Regions from separate parts of the Nocardia sp. NPDC059180 genome, predicted to be linked through region 2. Evidence: riboswitches for the same ligand, from Rfam matches in the RefSeq annotation. Region 2 holds a riboswitch; each other region holds the start of a gene.
The links. Region 2 has a riboswitch for S-adenosylmethionine ahead of ACFXNW_RS25245 (bifunctional o-acetylhomoserine/o-acetylserine sulfhydrylase). Riboswitches for the same ligand answer to the same signal wherever they lie in the genome.

Region 1: linked by a shared signal. The riboswitch ahead of ACFXNW_RS03475 (aminotransferase class V-fold PLP-dependent enzyme) and the one ahead of ACFXNW_RS25245 (bifunctional o-acetylhomoserine/o-acetylserine sulfhydrylase) in region 2 are both predicted to bind S-adenosylmethionine.
Region 3: linked by a shared signal. The riboswitch ahead of ACFXNW_RS13220 (ABC transporter substrate-binding protein) and the one ahead of ACFXNW_RS25245 (bifunctional o-acetylhomoserine/o-acetylserine sulfhydrylase) in region 2 are both predicted to bind S-adenosylmethionine.
Region 4: linked by a shared signal. The riboswitch ahead of ACFXNW_RS27930 (rhodanese-like domain-containing protein) and the one ahead of ACFXNW_RS25245 (bifunctional o-acetylhomoserine/o-acetylserine sulfhydrylase) in region 2 are both predicted to bind S-adenosylmethionine.

What each region holds. Positions count from the first base shown of each region.
Region 1 covers NZ_JBHZBU010000001.1:746,283-751,182, forward strand. The annotation lists gene ACFXNW_RS03470 (Pls/PosA family non-ribosomal peptide synthetase) at 1-3,132, opposite strand, end outside; SAM riboswitch class IV at 3,336-3,449, shown strand; gene ACFXNW_RS03475 (aminotransferase class V-fold PLP-dependent enzyme) at 3,498-4,817, shown strand; gene ACFXNW_RS03480 (flavin reductase family protein) at 4,853-4,900, opposite strand, start outside.
Region 2 covers NZ_JBHZBU010000009.1:158,857-163,756, forward strand. The annotation lists gene ACFXNW_RS25235 (NAD(P)-dependent oxidoreductase) at 1-505, shown strand, start outside; gene ACFXNW_RS25240 (NADP-dependent isocitrate dehydrogenase) at 655-1,872, opposite strand; SAM riboswitch class IV at 2,164-2,274, shown strand; gene ACFXNW_RS25245 (bifunctional o-acetylhomoserine/o-acetylserine sulfhydrylase) at 2,362-3,687, shown strand; gene ACFXNW_RS25250 (homoserine O-acetyltransferase) at 3,684-4,832, shown strand.
Region 3 covers NZ_JBHZBU010000003.1:605,561-610,460, reverse strand. The annotation lists gene ACFXNW_RS13225 (ABC transporter permease) at 1-846, opposite strand, end outside; gene ACFXNW_RS13220 (ABC transporter substrate-binding protein) at 849-2,474, opposite strand; SAM riboswitch class I at 2,524-2,617, opposite strand; gene ACFXNW_RS13215 (glycosyltransferase) at 2,962-4,023, opposite strand; gene ACFXNW_RS13210 (LppM family (lipo)protein) at 4,101-4,844, opposite strand.
Region 4 covers NZ_JBHZBU010000011.1:168,684-173,583, reverse strand. The annotation lists gene ACFXNW_RS27940 (FAD-dependent oxidoreductase) at 1-1,011, opposite strand, end outside; gene ACFXNW_RS27935 (hypothetical protein) at 1,176-1,655, shown strand; SAM riboswitch class IV at 1,721-1,835, shown strand; gene ACFXNW_RS27930 (rhodanese-like domain-containing protein) at 1,855-2,271, shown strand; gene ACFXNW_RS27925 (O-succinylhomoserine sulfhydrylase) at 2,268-3,482, shown strand; gene ACFXNW_RS27920 (DJ-1/PfpI family protein) at 3,587-4,219, shown strand; gene ACFXNW_RS27915 (MarR family winged helix-turn-helix transcriptional regulator) at 4,216-4,677, shown strand; gene ACFXNW_RS27910 (thioesterase family protein) at 4,687-4,900, opposite strand, start outside.

The DNA of each region.
Region 1 (4,900 bases), on a different contig from region 2:
ACTCGGCGCTGCCGACAGCACCGCGACCAGGCCGTTCTTCGGTACGCGGCGGCCCGGCGCTGTCATACCCGAGTTGCCGAGGAAGGCGCGTTTGCCGACCTTGGCTTCGCCGATGCGCAGCCAGCCGCCGCCGAGTTCGTAGCCGGCGATCATGGTGTCGTCGGCCAGGAACGCGCCGTCGGCGACGGTGGTGAACTTCGGCAGCAGCAGTACTGTCGACGCTTCGACACGCTTGCCGATCTTGGCGCCGAGCAGCCGCAACCAGACCGGCGTCAGCAGGCTGGCGTAGAGCGGGAACAGGAAGTTGCGGGCACCGTCGAGCAGGCGTTCGGTGGCCCACACCTGCCAGCCGACCCGGCTGCGCACCGGGTGATAGCCCTCGGTCAGGCCGATGCTGAGCACCCGCACCGCGACCACCGTTGCCACCGCGTAGACCAGCAGACTCAGCAGGGTCGCCACCGGCAGCATGAGCAGTCCGCGGCCGAGCGCGCCCGCGATGGTGGTGGTGTCACGGATCCACCAGACGATGAGCGCGCCACCGGCGGCCAGACCGAAGATCGGCATCGCGGCCAGCCCCATCGAGCTGAGCGCGAACGCCATCACCCAATGCGCCGCCCGCTTCGGGGTGTCGGCCGGCCAGCGGTGCCTGGCCTTGCCGACCTTCACCGCGGGCGAACCCGCCCATTCCTGGTCCGGCTTGACCTTCCCGGCGACCGCCGATCCCGGGGCGATCTCGGCGCCGCGGCCGATCTTGGTGCCCGGCAGCAGGATCGAGCGTGCACCGACGACCGCGCCGCGACCGATCGCGATCGGCCCGATATGGACGACGTCGCCGTCGATCCAATACCCCGACAGATCTACCTCGGGTTCGACACTGCATCCGTCACCGAGTTCGAGCATGCCGGTCACCGGCGGCAGGGTGTGCAGGTCGACGCCCTTGCCGATCTTCGCGCCGAGCGCCCGTGCGAACGGCACCATCCACGGTGCGCCGGAGAGGTTTTCGGCGCCGCTGGCCTCCGACAGCCGCACCGCCGCCCACAACCGCAGATGCACCGAGCCGCCGCGCGGATAGCTGCCGGGTTGGACGCCGCGCAGCAGCAGCCGGGCGCCTGCGACACAGATGCTCATGCGGCCGAGTGGGGTGATGAACACGACGAACAGCAGCAGCGTCCACCACCACGACAGCTGCGGCAGCCAGGGCAGCGCTCCCGCCCAGCTCGCGATATTGCCCGCGATGGCGAGCCAGGTCAGCCATTGCAGGCCGGTCAGGGTGGTCAACGGGAGGGTGGCCAGCACCTGCGCGCATTGCGCCGCCAGCGGGGTCGGGCGGACGGTGCGTTCGATGACGGCGGCCGCGGGTGCGGTGTCGTCCAGCAGTTCGGCCAGCGCGCCGAGACGCGGATGGTCGTACAGATCGGCGACCGCGATCCTCGGATATCGTTCCCGCAATGCGGTCACCAAATGGGCCGCCGACAGCGATCCGCCGCCCAGATCGAAGAAATCGGCGTCGGCGCCGGTGATCTCGGCGCCGAGAATCGAACTCCACAGTTCCGCCACCCAGGCGGCTGTCCCGGTGAGCCCGTGGTCCACATTCTCGTCGGTGCCCGCGACCGGCCAGGGCAGTGCGTCGCGATCGACCTTGCCCGAGGTGCGGGTGGGCAGTTCGGGCACCACGACCAGGCGCGGGACCAGCGGCGCGGGCAGCTGTTCGGCGAGCAGCGTGCGGGCGGTCTTCACGTCGTAGTCGGGTGCGGTTCCGGTGAGGTAGCCGACCAGGATCTGATTGCCCGCAGTGGTGGTGCGCACCGCGGCGGCCGCACCGCTCACACCGGGCAGATGTTGCAGGGCATTGTCGAGTTCGCCGAGTTCGATGCGACGGCCACCCACCTTGACCTGGTCGTCGGCGCGGCCGATGAAGACGAGTCCTGCACTGTCGTTGCGCACCAGATCGCCACTGCGGTAGGCGCGTTCCCAGCCGAGCGAGGCGAGCGGCGCGTACTTCTCGGCGTCCTTGGCCGGATCGAGGTAGCGGGCCAGGCCGACACCGCCGATCACCAGTTCGCCGGAGTCGCCCTCGCCGACCGGATTACCGGCGGCATCGACGACGGCCAGATCCCAGCCGTCCAGCGGCAACCCGATGCGTACGGGCCACTTTCCGTCCAGCAGTGCCGAACACGCGACGACCGTGGTTTCGGTGGGGCCGTAGGTGTTCCACACCTCTCGCTCGGACTCCGCGTCACCTGCCAGGCGTTCGGCGAGTTCGGGCGGCACGGCCTCGCCACCGAAGATGAGCAGCCGCACCGGTTCCAGAGCCTCGGCGGGCCAGGTCGCCGCCAGCGTCGGCACCGTGGAGACCACGCTGATCTCATGCCGTACCAACCACGGACCCAGATCGGCACCGGTGCGCACCAATGCGCGCGGCGCTGGAACGAGGCAGCCGCCGTGCCGCCAGGCCAACCACATCTCCTCGCAGGAGGCGTCGAAGGCGACCGAGAGTCCGGCCAGCACACGGTCACCGGGGCCGATCGGGGCGTCCCGCAGGAAAAGCCGAGCCTCGGCGTCGACGAGCGCGGCGGCGTTGCGATGGGTCACCGCAACACCTTTCGGGGTTCCGGTGGAGCCGGAGGTGAAGATGATCCACGCGTCATCGGTGGGGGAGGGCTGCGCCGGGCCATCGGTTTGCTCGGCGGATGCTGGGATCGGCTGCGCGTGCTCGGTCGGCTCGATACCCGCGGCGGTCACGATCGCGGTGACCCGAGCCTCGCCGAAAACCAGGCGGGCTCGCTCATCCGGGTCGTCGGCGTCGACCGGGACATAGGCCGCACCCGCGTGCAGCACAGCAAGAATCGTGACGTAGAGCTCACGGGTACCCGAGGGCATCCGCACACCGACCCGGTCGCCGCGGCGCACACCGGCCGCGGCGAGGCGTTCGACCGTGACCGCGATCTCGGCCAGCAGTTCGGTGTAGGTGAGCGCGGTGTCGCCGTCGTCGATGGCCGGTGCGTCCGGATGGGCGCGCGCGGTGTCAGCGAGGATGTCGACCAGTGTTCGCGCAGGTGGGGCGAGGGTTGAGCGTCGCAGCGGATCGAGCTCCTCGACCGAACCATCGGTGTCGATCTGCGGCTGGAGCATCACGTCCGGCCCACCTTCCTCAGCACTGTCCGGCAGTAACCATGTTCGGCGGTACGGCCTCACCAACTAATTCTCGAAGACGGTTGTTTCATACGAGGGTTACCAATGGGCAAACGGCGAATGCCCTGGTGACCAGTTGTCCACGGTACCCGCAGCGGCGACCGGGTTGACAGCAGCGGGGCCGGTCTGTCAGCCTCGGATCAGGTCATGAGTGCCAGCGTCAAGCCCCGGCTAGCTGGTCGGCAACCCTCCTCCGCGGTGGGGTGCTCCGGGTGACGACCGGGCCGACGCCCGACCGGGCGCGGCAAGCGCGGACTCGATGAAACTCCCCTTTTCGCGGGTCCCTCAGCCGACGGGATGACGTGATGACTGCTGTGTTCGATCAGACCTGTGCCCCCCTCGCCCGGGTCTCCGGAGACGACCTCCATGTCCCCCTGGTACAGGGCGGGACCTGCACGTACGCCAATTTCGACTATGCCGCGAGCGCACCGGCGCTGGCTCAGGTCACCGACCGGGTGCAGCGTTTGCTGCCCTACTACGCCAGCGTGCACCGCGGCGCGGGCTACGCCTCGCGGATCTCCACCGAATGCTATGAGGCCGCCCGTGGTTCGGTCGCCCGCTTTCTCGACGCGACCGACGACCAGGTTGTGGTCTTCACCCGCAACACCACCGACTCGCTGAACCTGTTGGCCGCCTGCGTGCCCGGCGACACCGTGGTGCTCGATGTCGAACATCACGCCAATTTCCTGCCCTGGGAACGGCGTGGGCGGCGGGTGGTGACCGCGGCGGATACGGTCGACGAGACGGTCCGCCGTGTGGTAGCCGAACTCTGTGCGAAACCGGCTGCGCTGCTTGCCATCACCGGCGCCTCCAATGTGACCGGCGAGGTCCTGCCACTGGCGCGGCTGGCCGAGATCGCCCATCAGTGTGGTGCCCGTATCCTCGTCGACGCCGCGCAACTGGCGCCGCACCGTCGAATCAGCCTGCGCGAGTGCGGCATCGACTACCTGGCCTTCTCCGGGCACAAGCTGTACGCGCCGTTCGGTTCCGGAGTGCTCGTCGGCAACCGGGATTGGCTCGACGCGGCGCCGCCGTACCTGGCCGGAGGCGGTGCGGTGCGTGAGGTACGGGTCGACGGCACCGAGTGGGCGCCCGCGCCGCAGCGACACGAGGCCGGATCGCCCAATGTGCTCGGCGTCGCGGCGTTGGCGGCGGCCTGCGATGCGCTGGCCGACATCGACGCCGACCGGGCGATCGCACATGAACGGCTGCTGGCCGAGCGGCTGCGGGACGGTCTGTGTGCCATCCCCGGCGTGCGGTTGCCGCGCATCTGGTCCGACAGCCCCGACACCGTCGGCATCGTCGCCTTCACGCTGGACGGTTTCGCGCCCGGCGAGGTGGCCGCCTATCTGTCCGCCGAACACGGCATCGGCGTGCGCGACGGCCGCTTCTGCGCGCACCCACTGCTGGCTCGTCTCGGGCTCGACGGTGCGCTGCGCGCGAGTATCGGATTGGGCACCAGCTCTACGGACGTGGACCGGCTGATCTCGGCGATCGCCGCGCTTGTCCACGACGGCCCGTCATGGAATTACACCCGCACTGACGGCCTGTGGAATCCGAGCCCGGAAACCAGGCCGTTCACCGGCGTCGATGGTGACGGAGCGACTCCCTGCCTCATCGGCTGACCGCGGAATACCCTGTCATCGCGGCCGGGAGTTCGTCAGTCCTCGTCGAGCGGAGTGGGCCGGTAGTAGCGGCCGTTGTGGTA
Region 2 (4,900 bases):
CGACACGCTGTTCCTCTACAGCGGCTCCGCCGAGGCACAGCAACGGCATGCGAGCACCCTCGCCGAACTCGGCACCGTGAACTATCTCGGCGCCGACGCCGGCCTGGCCGGACTGCACGATATGGCCGTGCTGGCCGGGATGTACGGCCTGTTCGGCGGCTTCTTCCAGGCGGTGGCCATGGTAGACAGCGAGGGCGTCGGCGCCACCACGTTCACCGCCGACTACCTGATCCCGTGGCTGCGCTCGCTGCTGGATCTGCTGCCGACGCTGGCTGCTGAGATCGACTCACGGGAGTTCCCGGTGAACTTCTCCGACCTCGCCGCCAACCGCGTCGGACTCGACAATATCCGCACCGCCGCACACAACCAGGGCGTCTCCAGCGAGCTCATCGACCCGCTGCAACGCCTGTTCGACAAGCAGACCGAGCTGGGTCACGGTGCGGAGAGCTTCACCACCGCGGTCTCCGGTCTGCTCACCTCCGGGCGCCCGGTCGGCGTTCGCTGACACCCCCGGAAACACCTCGGGCACCCCGCATGATGTGCGGGGTGCCCGTGTATCCAGCCGGACCCTTGTCCGCCGGCCGCGGCGCCTCGGTAGGGGCGCCTCACGGCCGGCAGCGGTCCTGCCGAGGCAGATCAGCTCAGCGGATCAGCTCAGCGGGTGGCGCGTGCCAGATTGGCATCCAGCGCGGCCAAGAACTCTTCGGTGCTCAGGTAGCCCTGGTCACCGCCGACGAGCAGCGCGAGGTCCTTGGTCATCTGACCGCCCTCGACGGTCTTGATGACGACGTCCTCGAGGGTCTGCGCGAAACCGATCACCTCGGGGGTGTTGTCCAGCTTGCCGCGGTGCTCGAGGCCGCGGGTCCAGGCGAAGATCGACGCGATCGGGTTGGTCGAGGTCGGCTTGCCCTGCTGGTGCTGACGGTAATGCCGGGTGACCGTGCCGTGCGCGGCCTCGGCCTCACAGGTCTGGCCGTCCGGGGTCAGCAGCACCGAGGTCATCAGGCCCAGCGAACCGAAGCCCTGCGCCACGGTGTCGGACTGCACGTCGCCGTCGTAGTTCTTGCAGGCCCAGACGTAGCCGCCCTCCCACTTCATGGAGGAGGCGACCATGTCGTCGATCAGGCGGTGCTCGTAGGTCAGGCCCGCCGCCTCGAACTGGCTCTTGAACTCGGCCTCGAAGACCTCCTGGAAGGTGTCCTTGAACATGCCGTCATAGGCCTTCAGGATGGTGTTCTTGGTCGACATGTAGACCGGGTAGTTCTGCTGCAGGCCGTAGTTGAACGATGCCCGCGCGAAGTCCTCGATCGACTTCTTGAAGTTGTACATACCCATGACGACGCCGCCGTCTTCGGGCATCTTCACGACCTCGTGCACGATCGGCTCGCTGCCGTCTTCCGGGGTGAAGGTCAGCGTGACGGTGCCGCCCTGGAACACCTTGAAGTCGGTGGCGCGGTACTGGTCACCGAAGGCGTGACGGCCGATGATGATCGGCTTGGTCCAGCCAGGTACCAGGCGCGGAACGTTGGAGATGATGATCGGCGCGCGGAAGATCGTGCCGCCGAGAATGTTGCGGATAGTGCCGTTGGGCGAGCGCCACATCTTCTTGAGGCCGAACTCTTCGACACGGGCCTCATCGGGGGTGATGGTCGCGCATTTCACGCCGACGCCGTGCTTCTTGATGGCGTTCGCAGCGTCGACAGTGACCTGGTCGTCGGTCTTGTCGCGGTACTCGATGCCGAGGTCGTAGTACTCGAGGTTCACATCGAGGTACGGGTGGATCAGCTTGTCCTTGATGAACTGCCAGATGATCCGGGTCATCTCGTCGCCGTCGAGTTCTACGACGGTGCCTTCAACCTTGATCTTGGACATGGATCTTCGTGTCCTCCTAGGATGGTGCCCTTATTGCACGGCCAGGCGAACACGCTTGTGAGCGGACCCCAGCTGTTCAACAGACAACGTATACGCCTCGTGTTGTCCGCGAGACGTCTGGTGCAAACAAGACGAGCGTACTGCTGCTGGCGACCTCACTGTGCGGGTAGGTCAGGGTGTGAGCCGGATTACGGTTCGCCGTCGATTCCACCGCAGCTCACCCGCCGCCGATCCCGAGCATGGGAAGCCGGGGTTCGGGCCGTGAGGGCCCGCCGGTTACGATGGCGGTCAGGTCATGAGAGCCAGTGCCAAGCCCCGGCTAGCTGGACGGCAACCCTCCTGCAGCGGTGGGGTGCTCCGGGTGAGGACCGGGCTCCCGAGAGCCGGGAGCAAGCGCGCACGTAGGAGGTCACCGAGATGTGTTGTTGTTGTTTGTCGCTCGCGCACAGATAACCCAGTAATCCCGGCGAACAACCTTTGGAGCATGCCTTGACCGACGCCACCGTGCCCGATCCGACCGCAGCCTGGTCCTTCGAGACCAAGCAGATCCATGCCGGTCAGGCCCCGTGCGAGAGCACCGGCGCCCGCGCGTTGCCGATCTACCAGACCACCTCCTATGCCTTCCGCGATACCGATCACGCGGCGGCACTGTTCGGGCTCGCGGAGCCCGGCAACATCTACACCCGCATCATGAACCCCACCCAGGACGTGGTGGAGCAGCGAATCGCCGCCCTGGAAGGTGGTGTCGCGGCGCTGCTGGTGGCCTCCGGACAGGCGGCCGAGACCTACGCGATCCTGAACCTGGCCGGCGCGGGTGATCACATCGTGTCCAGCCAGCACCTCTATGGCGGCACCTACAACCTTTTCCGCTACACGCTGCCCAAGCTGGGTATCGAGGTTTCCTTCGTCGACGATCCGGATGATCTGGAGCAGTGGAAGGCCGCGGTCCGGCCCAACACCAAGGCCTTCTTCGGCGAGACCGTCGCCAACCCGAGCAGCGTGGTGTTCGATATTCCCGGTATCTCCGCGGTCGCGCATGCGGCGGGTGTGCCGTTGATCGTGGACAACACCGTCGCCACCCCCTACCTGATCCAGCCCCTGACCCACGGCGCCGACATCGTCGTCCACTCCGCCACCAAATACCTCGGCGGCCACGGTGCCGCCGTGGCCGGCGTCATCATCGACGGCGGCACCTTCGACTGGACCATCACCGACGCCAACGGACAGTCACGGTTCCCCGGGTTCACCACCCCCGACCCCAGCTACCACGGCGCCGTCTTCGCCGACCTCGGCGCACCCGCCTACGCCTTGAAAGCCCGCGTCCAACTGCTACGCGACCTCGGCTCCGCAGTCTCACCCTTCAACGCCTTCCTCATCGCCCAAGGCATCGAAACCCTCAGCCTGCGCATCGAACGCCACGTCACCAACGCCCTCGCCGTCGCCGAATACCTGACTGGGCACCCCGACGTCGAATCCGTCGCCTACGCCGGACTACCCACCTCCCCCTGGTACGAACGCGGCACACAACTCGCCCCCAAAGGCGTCGGCGCCATCGTGTCCTTCGAACTACGCGGCGGCATCGACGCAGGCAAGAAATTCGTCGACGCCCTCACCCTGCACTCCCACGTCGCCAACATCGGCGACGTCCGCTCCCTCGTCATCCACCCCGCCTCCACCACCCACTCCCAACTCACACCAGACGAGCAGCTCGCCGCCGGCGTCACCCCCGGCCTCATCCGCCTCGCCGTCGGCATCGAAGGCATCCACGACATCCTCACCGACCTCCACGCAGGATTCACGGCGGCGGCGACGTGACCGTGAGTGCCGACCGCAGGACCGCCCGTGTGACGGCGGCCGAGTTGCCGCCGCCGGACGGGCGGCTCGGCACCATCGCCGTCGGGGATATCGCGCTGGAGAACGGCGAGATCGTCCCCGATGTGCACCTGGCCGTGCAGCGCTGGGGTGAGCTGTCACCCGAGCTGGACAATGTGGTGCTGGTGGAGCATGCCCTGACCGGCGACTCTCATGTGGTCGGCCACCCCGACGACATTCATCCGCAGCCAGGCTGGTGGGACGGCATGGTCGGTCCCGGCGCTCCGCTGGACACCGACGAGTGGTGCGTCGTGGCGATCAATGTGCTCGGCGGCTGCAAAGGCAGCACCGGGCCGTCCTCGGCAGCACCCGATGGGAAGCCGTGGGGTTCTCGGTTCCCGGAGATCTCCATCCGTGACCAGGTGACCGCCGAAGCCGTGCTGCTCGACCTGCTCGGCGTCGAACGCCTGGCCGCCGTGGTCGGTGGGTCGATGGGCGGCATGCGGGTCCTGGAGTGGATGGTCGGCGCCCCCGAACGAGTCTCGGCGGCGCTGGTGCTCGCGGTGGGTGCACGCGCCACCGCCGACCAGATCGGCACCCAGACCACCCAGATCGCCGCTATTCAGGCCGATCCGCACTGGCAGGGCGGCGACTACCACGACACCGGCCGCATCCCGACCGCAGGCATGGGGATCGCGCGGCGCATCGCCCATCTGAGCTACCGCACCGAAGGCGAACTCGATCATCGCTTCGAGAACAACGCCCAGGGCGATGAGGATCCGTGGCGCGGCGGGCGATACGCGGTGCAGAGCTACCTCGAGTATCAGGCCGAAAAGCTGTGCAAGCGTTTCGATCCGGCCACCTACGTGCTGCTGAGCGAGGCCATGAACCGGCACGATGTCGGTCGCGGTCGCGGCGGTATCGCAGCGGCGCTGGCGGCCACGCCGGTGCCGTGCGTGGTCGGCGGCGTCGACTCCGACCGGTTGTACCCGCTCTACACCCAGCAGGAGCTGGCCGACGGGCTGCCCGGCTGTCAGGGCCTCGAGGTCGTGCACTCCCGCGACGGACACGACGGCTTCCTCACCGAGGCGGCTGCGGTGTCCAAGCTGCTGATCCAGACCATGAACCTGGCCCGCAACGCGCGATAGGTTCGCGGATTCGCGGCCAGGTCGGCAATGCCGCAGGCCACCTGTACCTCCGGCAGGTCGCGGCCGCA
Region 3 (4,900 bases), on a different contig from region 2:
CGCACTGACCAGCACGATGCCCTGCACCACCGGAATGTCCTGGGCCAGTACCGAGGTCTGGGTGAGCCTGCCGAGCCCCGGCCGTGCGAATACCGTCTCCACGACCACCGAACCGGCGAGCATATTGCCCACCAGCACACCGGCGATGGTGAAGGCGGGCACGCTCGCCAACCGCGCCACATGCCGCCGCTGCACCCACCAGCGCGAGGCGCCCTTGGCCAGTGCGACCTCGGTGAATGGTTGCCGCCACGTCGATTCCAGCCCCGCGGCGAGCACCTGCGCGATCACCGCGCCGATCGGAATCGCGAGCGTCACCGCGGGTAGCGCGATCCCGCCGAACGCAGGCACCAGCTGCCAGCGGAAGGAGAACAGCTGCAACAGGATCAGTGCGGTCCAGAACGTCGGCATCGACACCCCGATCGGCGGCAGCGCGGCCAATACCCCGCGCAGCCAGGGCGTGCGGGTATAGGTCGCGGCGAACGCCAGCGCGGTTCCGCCGACAGCCGCGAACAGCAGGGCCAGTCCGGTCAGAGCGAGGGTCGACGGCAGCGCGTCCACGATCGCCTCGCTCACCGGCTGTCCGGTGGCGATGGATCGGCCGAAATCGCCGCGCACCGCATGCGACAGCGAGCTCAGGTACTGCTCCCACAGCGGTTGATCCAGCCCGTATCTGGCCCGCATGCCGGCGAGGGCGGCCGCGTCGACCGGAGTACCTCCACCGCCGCCGTCGGCCGCGATGGCCACCGGATCGGCGGGCAACAGGTACAGCACGACGAAGGAGATGGTGAACGCCGCCCACAGCACCCACACCGCGGAAACCGCCCGCAGCAGTACATATCTGGCCATGATCAGCGTCCACTCAGCCAGGCGTCGTAGAACTGCAGCCGCGCCGACGCTTCGAACTTCAGGTCCTGCACCGCCGCACCGGCGCCGATTGCCTGCGACAGCTCGACAGTCGGGATCCACAGACCTGCATCGAGTACCTGCTGCTGGGCTTGCTGGATCAATGCCTTTCGTGTTTCTGAGTCGACCGCGCCCAGCTGCGCGGTGAGCACATCGTCGAGTGCCGGGATCGGTGCGCGGGCATTGAGGTTGCGGCCGTCGAGACCGAAGCCGGTGCGCAGGATATCGCCGTCGGCGCGGGTGCTGTTGTAGTAGAGCGCGTCGAAATCCTTGCTGCTCTGGCGTGCGGTGTATTCCGCGTTGGACACCAGATCGAGCGTCAGATCGATGCCCACCGTGCGCAGCTGCTGCTGGATCAGCTCGAGGATCGCCTGATTACCGGCGAACACCTGGCTGAACGTCACTGCGAAACCCAGGCGCTGCCCGTCCTTCACCCGGATACCGTCGTCACCGCGCACCCAGCCCGCACGGTCGAGGGCCGCGCGCGTGGCGTCGGGATCGAAACCGATGCGCTGTGAAAGATCCAGATAGCCGGGCGTTCTGGACGCCAGTGCGCTGGTCGCAGGCCGGAACTGCGGTCCGAGCACGGTATCGACCAGCTCCTGTCGATCGATCGCGGTCAGCAGTGCTTGCCGCACCGCGGGATCGCGCAGCGGGCCGCGGGTCACATTCGGCTGGAATCCGAACGGAATCCCCGGATTGGCGGTGCTGAGCACCCGGCCGCCGGTCGCCTCGATCTGTGGTGCGTCCTGCGGCAGTGCGTCGCTGGTCGCGTCGAGCTGATCCGAAGACAACGAACCCGTCCGCACACCCGACTCGGGGACAACGGTGAACTCGATGCGGTCCAGATACGCCTCGCCCTGATGGCCGAACACCGCCGAGCCCCACCCGTAGCCGGGGCGCTTCACCAGCGTGGCGGACACGTCCTGGCGGTAGTCGGCATAGCTGAACGGCCCCGACCCGACCGTGGCCGCGCCGGCGCACCGATCCTCCGCGGACCGCGCGGTCGTGGCGTCGGCGAGGATGCCCAGCTGCGGGGTCGAGGACGCCTGCAGGAACTGGGCGTTCGGGGCGCTGAACTCCACTCGCGCCGTCAACGGGTCGACCGCGGTCGTACCGACGTAGCCGGTCAGGTAGCTGGTGCCGAGCGGTGCCTTGGCCGCGCCGAGCGTCCGCACGATCGAGTCGAAGGTCTTGCGCACCGAGTCCGCGGTCAGTGGCGTCCCGTCGCTGAAACTCACCCCGTCGGCGAGGTGGAAGGTGAACACCTTCGCATCCGGGCTCACCTCCCAGCCGGTGGCCAGCCATGGCTTCAGCTCACCGGTTTCCGGATCCTGATCGGTCAGCGAATCAACCACCTGCCGGGCCACGTAAATCGTCTGATTGGTGCTCGCCTGCGCCGGATCCGCGCAGGTCGGCGCCACCGAAAGCCCGTAGCGCAGAATTCCGCCCGGTTGTGGCGGCCCGGCCGCGGCGTCCGGTGCCGAAGTACCGGATCCGCAGCCGGCGAGTGTGGTGGCGGCGAGCAGCGCGCCGGTCAACGCGGCGACCCGGGGTCGAGATCGGGTCACCTGTGCGCTCCGTTCGTAGTTGCGGCCTTGTCGGCGTCTTTCATCTGTGCCTCCATCGGTCCCGGCGGAAGCACCCGCACCCGGTGACCGGGGGGTTGCTGCGACGTCGACGAGCCAGGTCTCTCGGTCGCTCTGGATGGTCTCGCCGGACCGGACGCGGTGCGGTATCCGATCGGGCCGAATCATCATGCGTCGCAGGGAAACCGCAGCACAATGGTAGTAATCAGGGTGAGTTCAGCTCTTGTCCCGCGCACCCGGCGCGCGCCGCAAGTGACACGGTCGGATCCGAGGTAACGTGCCGGACGCGGTCACGGGAATATCGTGAATGTCCGCCTGTGTCGACGGCCTGACCTGCGTGTCCTCGCCGCCGTCTTCGGCACCATTCGGAGCGGCGACCGCTCCTGTCTCTGCCGACAGTGGAATTACCGAGGTGCCGTGAGCGAACCGGGGTCGGTGCGACCGAAAGCCGGCTCCCGGGCGTATCGCATTACGGCGCGATCCGCCGACCCTTCCACGCGAGCGCACCGCGACGTAGGGCGCGGCGGGACCTGGCCCATAGGTACAGGTACATAGCCACCGAGCACGGATGTGCCAGTGCTGCGGTGATGTCGTCGCGGTGCGGTGCCGCACCGGTTTCGAGGGCGCGAGCCGCGAGGCGTCCAGCGACGGCCGCGGCATAGCCGAGCAGGCCCGCGCGTCGGATGTCTCCACGTCCGGCAATGGCAGCCAGCGGCGGCAGCCAATAGACCAGGGCGGCAATGGCTCCCACCGTGAGCCCGCCGGCTGCCGACCCGCCGTATGCGGACCAGAGCCACCGTGTGTAGCCGGCCTCGAGCTCGGCGGCGTCGTGGTACATGCGGGTGCTCGCCAATGGTCCGGCCGCCACCACGGCGGTCCGCATGCCCTTTCGGCGCAACGTCCTGGCGATATCGAGGTCCTCGGTGACACTGCCCGACACCGCCGTGTGACCGCCGATGGTCCGGTAGGACTCGGCGTCGAAGACCAGGAACTGCCCGCATGCCACCGCCATCGACGGCCGGGTTCCCCGGTCGGCCACCGACACCGGCAACGTCGTGGCCCATGACCAGCACAGCAGCGGCTGCACCAGGTGTTCGGCGGGCGAGGCCGCGAGCTGTCGCGGCCAGGGCGACACCAGAGCCGCCTGACCCGCCCGCAGTTCATTCACTGCCGCAGCGATCGCGGCGGGGGCCAGCCGCACATCTGCATCCACGAACACCAACACCGCAGCATCGGCCGCAGCTGCCAGCCGGGCACACGCGGCCGCTTTACCAGTCCAGCCCGGTTCGGGTTCGTCGGCGCAGCGCAGCACCGTGATTCGCGGATCGTCACCGGCAGCCCGTTTTGCCGCTTGGTAGGTGCCATCCGTAGAACCGTCGTCCAGAATCAGCACCCGCAGCCCGGGCACCCCCGTCTGCTCACGCAGATCGGCGATCAGCTCAGGCAGCTGCCGCGCCTCGTTCCGGGCCGGGACACAGACTGCAACGGACTCGTCCACAGACGGACCCGGAATCAGGCGGCGCATCGTCATCAGGTTCCATACCGCGACAGCGCATCCGGCCACCGCGATTCCCGAACCCGCGCGAACCGCGGTCGTCGTCCCCGATCTCACCTACTGCGAACTTCGCGCCACCAACGCCCGATATCGAAGTTGGGGGCCGGGGCATTCGGTGGGGCCGGGTTGCGGTTGACGTAGGCGAGGGCTGCGACGACGGCAGCGACGGCGAGGGTGATACCACCGACGATGCCCGCCCAGCCCGCGAAGGACCGGGTGTTGGGGTCGGCGTAGCTGACCTCGGCGCGCATATTCGTCACATCACCCGGCGGCAGCTTCCACGACACCACCGAATCGCCTTCGCGGGTGCCGTTGGTCTTGGCGATCCTGGCCGGGAACGCGATGCTGAACTGCACGTCCGAGCCGTGCGGCGGCACCGATTTCAAATCCACCCTGCCGTTGAGGCTGACCAGGTCACCGGTGCGCTGGAACTGCAACTGGAACATGCCCTGAGTCTGTTCGGACAGCTGACCGAGCTGCTGCACCTCACCGAAGGACAGGTCGTCGAAGAAAACCTGGCTGCCGGTGTAGCCGTCCTGGCTGTAGGGCTCGACCCGCATCTTCGTGGCCAGCGAATCGGGCGCCTTCAACTGCGGGCCCTTGTCCTCGGGGTTGGCCGGGATCACCGCGGCCACGATGCGTCCGGACACCCGGTCGTTGGACGACACACCCATCGACGCCTGCACCCGCAGGCATCCGGCCAGCACCGGCACCAGCAGGGCCGCCAGCAGCACGGCCGCCGTCACCCGGATCCCGGGGCGGGGCGAACGTGGCGCGGTGACCGGAGTGTCGGGCATCGTGGTGTCGGGACTCGGCTGCACGGGTGACATCGTGCCAGGCGCGCGGTCCGCGA
Region 4 (4,900 bases), on a different contig from region 2:
CGCCTGATCGTCGAACGGCAGGTTGGTGATGTTCTGCGACAGGTAGCCGACCGCGCGGTAGACGGCCTGCACGTCCCAGGTCTTGTATTCGCCGGTGCCCTTGACGTTGCCGGTGCCGTCGAGCTGGGTGCGCTCGGTCTTGAGGCCGACGACCTTGCCGTCCTCACCGAGCACCTCGGCGGGCGACTCGAAGAAGTGCAGGTACAGCTTGTGCGGGCGGTCGCCCTGATCGCGGATGGCCCACTGCTCGAGGGTGTTGGCGACCATGTCGACCTGCTTGGAGTGGCGGCGGGTGGCCTCGGAGCCCTCGTCGTAGTCGATGTCCTCGGGGTCGACGATGACCTCGATGGTCGGCGAATGATCCAGCTCGCGCAGTTCCAGCGGGGTGAACTTGGCCTGCGCCGGGCCGCGACGTCCGAAGACGTGCACCTCGACGGCCTTGTTCTCCTTCAGGCCCTTGTAGACGTTCGGCGGGATCTCGGTCGGCAGCAGTTCATCGCCGGTCTTGGCCAGCACGCGCGCGATATCCAGCGCGACGTTGCCGACGCCGAGCACCGCGACCTTCTCGGCCTCCAGCGGCCAGGTGCGCGGCACATCCGGGTGCCCGTCGTACCAGGAGACGAAGTCGGCGGCGCCGTAGGAGCCGTCCAGGTCGATGCCGGGGATCGGCAGCGCGCGGTCGGCGTTGGCGCCGGTGGAGAAGATCACCGCGTCGTAGAAGACCTTCAGGTCATCGAGGGTGATGTCGGAGCCGTAGTCGATATTGCCGAGCAGGCGCACCTGCGGCTTGTCCAGCACCTTGTGCAGCGCGGTGATGATGCCCTTGATGCGCGGGTGGTCCGGCGCGACGCCGTAGCGGATCAGGCCGAACGGCGCGGGCATCCGCTCGTAGAGGTCGATGGACACGTCCGCATCCGACTTCATCAACGCATCGGCGGCGTAGATACCGGCCGGTCCGGCACCCACGATTGCGATGCGGAGCGGGCGTGCAGCTGCGGTCTGTTCGGTCATCGTTTACGCGCACCTTTATGGTTGAGACAGTAAATGGCGTCCTGTTTAGCTTAGGCTAAGTTGATGCACGGCTGGATTTCACCTGTACGGCACCGGCCGCGATCCCGCCGATTCTATCGGGGGCATGTCCGGCCTACTTCGGGGACCAGGGATCATCGTCATTCATGAGCGATCAGCAGCCGGCCGATTCGAGTGCGGACAAGGGCGGGGAAACGCCGGCCGACGGGCAGGAATCCGACGATTCGACCCGCTCGATGGTGCCGTTCATCGTCGCGGCGGCGATCGCGGCGATCGTGCTCGCCGTCATCGTGATCTCCGAGCTGGTGTCGCCGGTTGAGAAAAATGTCACAGAGGCCGACCGGGTCGCCGCCGCGGTGCGTGATTTCGGCGATGCGAGTTCGCGCTACGGCTTGGTGCCGCCGAAGGAAGCGGCCTGCCCGGACTTCGACCCGAAGCGCTCACCGATGGCGGGCAGGCTGGACGAGGGCGAGACCGGAAAAGCCATAGAAATCACGAAACTCGAAGATATGAAGGTCGAGGGCGACAGCGCGACGGCGACGGTCACCAGCAAGGTCGACGGAGACGAGGCGACCGGAACCTGGCAGCTGCGGCGCGTCGATAACGAGTGGCTGGTCTGTCACTGAGCCCCTGCGCAGGCCCCTGATCGGGGGTTTGACACGACAACCCCTGGCCAGGCAATCTCGTTTCAGGTCATGAGTGCCAGCGCCAAGCCCCGGCTCGCTGGCCGGCAACCCTCCTCCGCGGTGGGGTGCTCCGGGTGACGACCTGGCACGCATCGAAGCCAGATGCGGCAAGTGCGGATTCTCGAGGAAGGTGCCACACATGACTTATGCCGGCGACATCACCCCGAAACAGGCGTGGGAGATATTGCGCGACGATCCACGGGCGGTCCTGGTGGACGTGCGGACCGAGGCCGAATGGAGATTCGTCGGCATCCCGGATACCAGCGCCATTGATCGGCAGACCGTGCTGATCGAATGGGTCGACGGCACCGGTGCGCGTAATACCGAGTTCGCCCAGCAACTGAGCACCGTCCTCGATGGTCGCGATCCGGATGCCCCCGTGGTGTTCCTGTGCCGCTCCGGCCAGCGTTCGGCCCATGCCGCGACTGTCGCGACCAGCACGGGTATCGAGCCCGCATACAACGTCAGCGAGGGCTTCGAAGGCCCGCTCGACGAGTTCGGTCACCGAGGTGTCGCCGGTTGGCGCGCCGACGGCCTGCCCTGGCGGCAGTCGTGATCACCGGCGGCGCGTTCAACCGGCCGCTGCCGGAGGGCGTCGGGCCCGCCACACTCGGTGTGCGCGGCGGAGTGCGGCGTTCGGGATTCGAGGAGACCTCCGAAGCGCTGTATCTGACGTCGGGTTTCGTGTACGAGAGCGCTGAAGCGGCCGAGGCCGCGTTCACTGGCGAGGTCGAGCATTTCGTCTACTCCCGCTACGGCAACCCCACGGTCGCCATGTTCGAGGAGCGGATGCGGCTGCTCGACGGCGCGGAAGCGTGTTTCGCCACCGCGAGTGGTATGGCCGCGGTGTTCACCGCGCTGGGTGCGCTGCTCGGCGCGGGTGACCGGCTGGTCGCCGCGCGCAGCCTGTTCGGCTCCTGTTTCGTGGTGTGCAACGAGATCCTGCCGCGCTGGGGTGTGGAGACGGTCTTTGTCGACGGTGAAGACCTCGACCAGTGGGAGCAGGCGCTGTCGGTGCCGACCACGGCCGTGTTCTTCGAGACGCCCGCCAACCCGATGCAGACTCTGGTGGACGTGCGCCGGGTGAGCGAGATGGCGCATGCCGCGGGCGCGAAGGTGGTGCTGGACAACGTCTTCGCGACGCCGCTGTTGCAGCGCGGCTTCGAACTCGGTGCCGATGTGGTGGTGTACTCCGGTACCAAGCACATCGACGGACAAGGCCGGGTACTCGGCGGTGCGATCCTCGGCGCCGAGGACTACATCGGCGGTCCGGTCAAGAACCTGATGCGCCACACCGGTCCGGCGCTGAGTCCGTTCAACGCGTGGACGTTGCTCAAGGGCCTGGAGACCATGCCGTTGCGGGTGCGCCATTCGACCGAATCGGCCCTGCGGATCGCACGTTTCCTGGAGGGCAATGATTCGGTGAGCTGGGTGAAGTACCCGTTCCTGGATTCGCATCCGCAATACGACCTGGCGGCGAGTCAGATGAGCGGCGGCGGCACCGTGGTCACCTTCGAGCTGAAGGCGCCCGAGCACGAGGCGAAGAAGCGTGCCTTCGAGGTGCTGAACCGGCTGCGCATCGTCGACCTGTCCAACAATCTCGGCGACGCCAAGACCCTGATCACTCATCCGGCTACCACCACCCATCGCGCGATGGGTCCGGAGGGGCGCGCCACCATCGGCCTGACCGACGGTGTCGTGCGTATTTCGGTGGGGCTCGAGGATGTGGAGGATCTGCTCGGCGATCTGGAGCATGCGCTGAGCTGAGTTCATATGCTGCGGAAAGGCCGGTGCCCGGTGATGGCACCGGCCTTTTTCGGCTTCCAGTATTGACAGTATGCTGTCAAATATGACAGCATACTGTCATGACCATGAAAACAGTTCACGTAGCCGCCTACGATCTGCTGGCCGATTGGGAGGTCGGCGCGGCGATCGCGCACATCAACCACAATGTGAATCTCCAGCGTGAGCCCGGTAGTTTCCAGGTCCGCACGGTCGGCCCGTCGGCCGAAGCGGTCACCACCATGGGTGGGATGCGCGTCGTGCCGGAGATGGCACTGGCCGATCTCGACCCGGCCGACAGTGCGCTGCTGATCCTGCCCGGCTCGGCGCTTTGGGACGAGGGTGGACTCGGCGAGTTCGCTGCCGCCGCACGACGATTCCTCGATGCGGGCGTTCCTGTAGCGGCCATCTGTGGCGCGACCGCAGGCTTGGCTCGGGAAGGGCTGCTCGACGACCGCAAGCACACCAGCGGGGCGGCCGAATACCTCGCCTACAGCGGATACGCCGGTGGGGACAGCTATGTCGAGGAGGCCGCGGTGACCGGCGGTGATCTGATCACCGCGGGCCCGACCGCGCCGTGGGAGTTCGCCCGAGAGATCTTCGCCAAGCTCGACCTGTACGAACCGCACATCCTCGACGCCTGGTACCGACTGTTCGCCAAGAGCGACGCGTCGGCATTCCCGGTGCTGGTCGAGCAGGAGGCCAAGGCGGCAGCTTCGTGACCGTCGAGCCCACCGCATCGCGCGCCGATCAGAGTCTTTTCAGCACCGCCGCGATCACCGTGTTCCGACTGAACGGCCAATTCCTTTCCATTGCCGAGGAATTGGCCGCTCCGGCGGGGCTGACCGCCGCCTGGTGGCAGGTGCTCGGCGCTGTTCTGCGTGAACCGCTGCCGGTGGCAGGCATCGCCCGCGAGATGGGCATCACCCGCCAGAGCGTGCAGCGGATCGCGGATCTGCTGGTCGGCAAGGGGCTGGCCGAATATCGCCCCAACCCCGCCCATCGTCGCGCCAAACTCGTCGCGGTCACCGAATCCGGCCGTGAAGCCGTTGCTCGTATCAACCCCCAGCATGCGGTGATGGCGCAGCGCCTGGCCGACGAGCTCGGTGACGACTTCGCGCCGACAGTTGCCGCGCTGACCCGCCTGACCGAAGCGCTCGACCGGGTCACGGCGGCGTAGTCGCCGAGGTCAGCGGCGTGCCGTGAAATCTATCTGCCGGTGGGCGTTGGAGAGCGCGGTGACTACGCAGGTGCCGACTGGTCCGGTGCGGTCGTAGAGGGTGGCGGTACCGATGGAGATGCCTGCGGCGGCGATGGTGTTGTCGGCGCGCAGGCCGATTTCGTGGCCGATCGGCAGGCGCGAGAGGGTGAGGGTCATATCGGTGTTGATGTAGCCCGCGCCG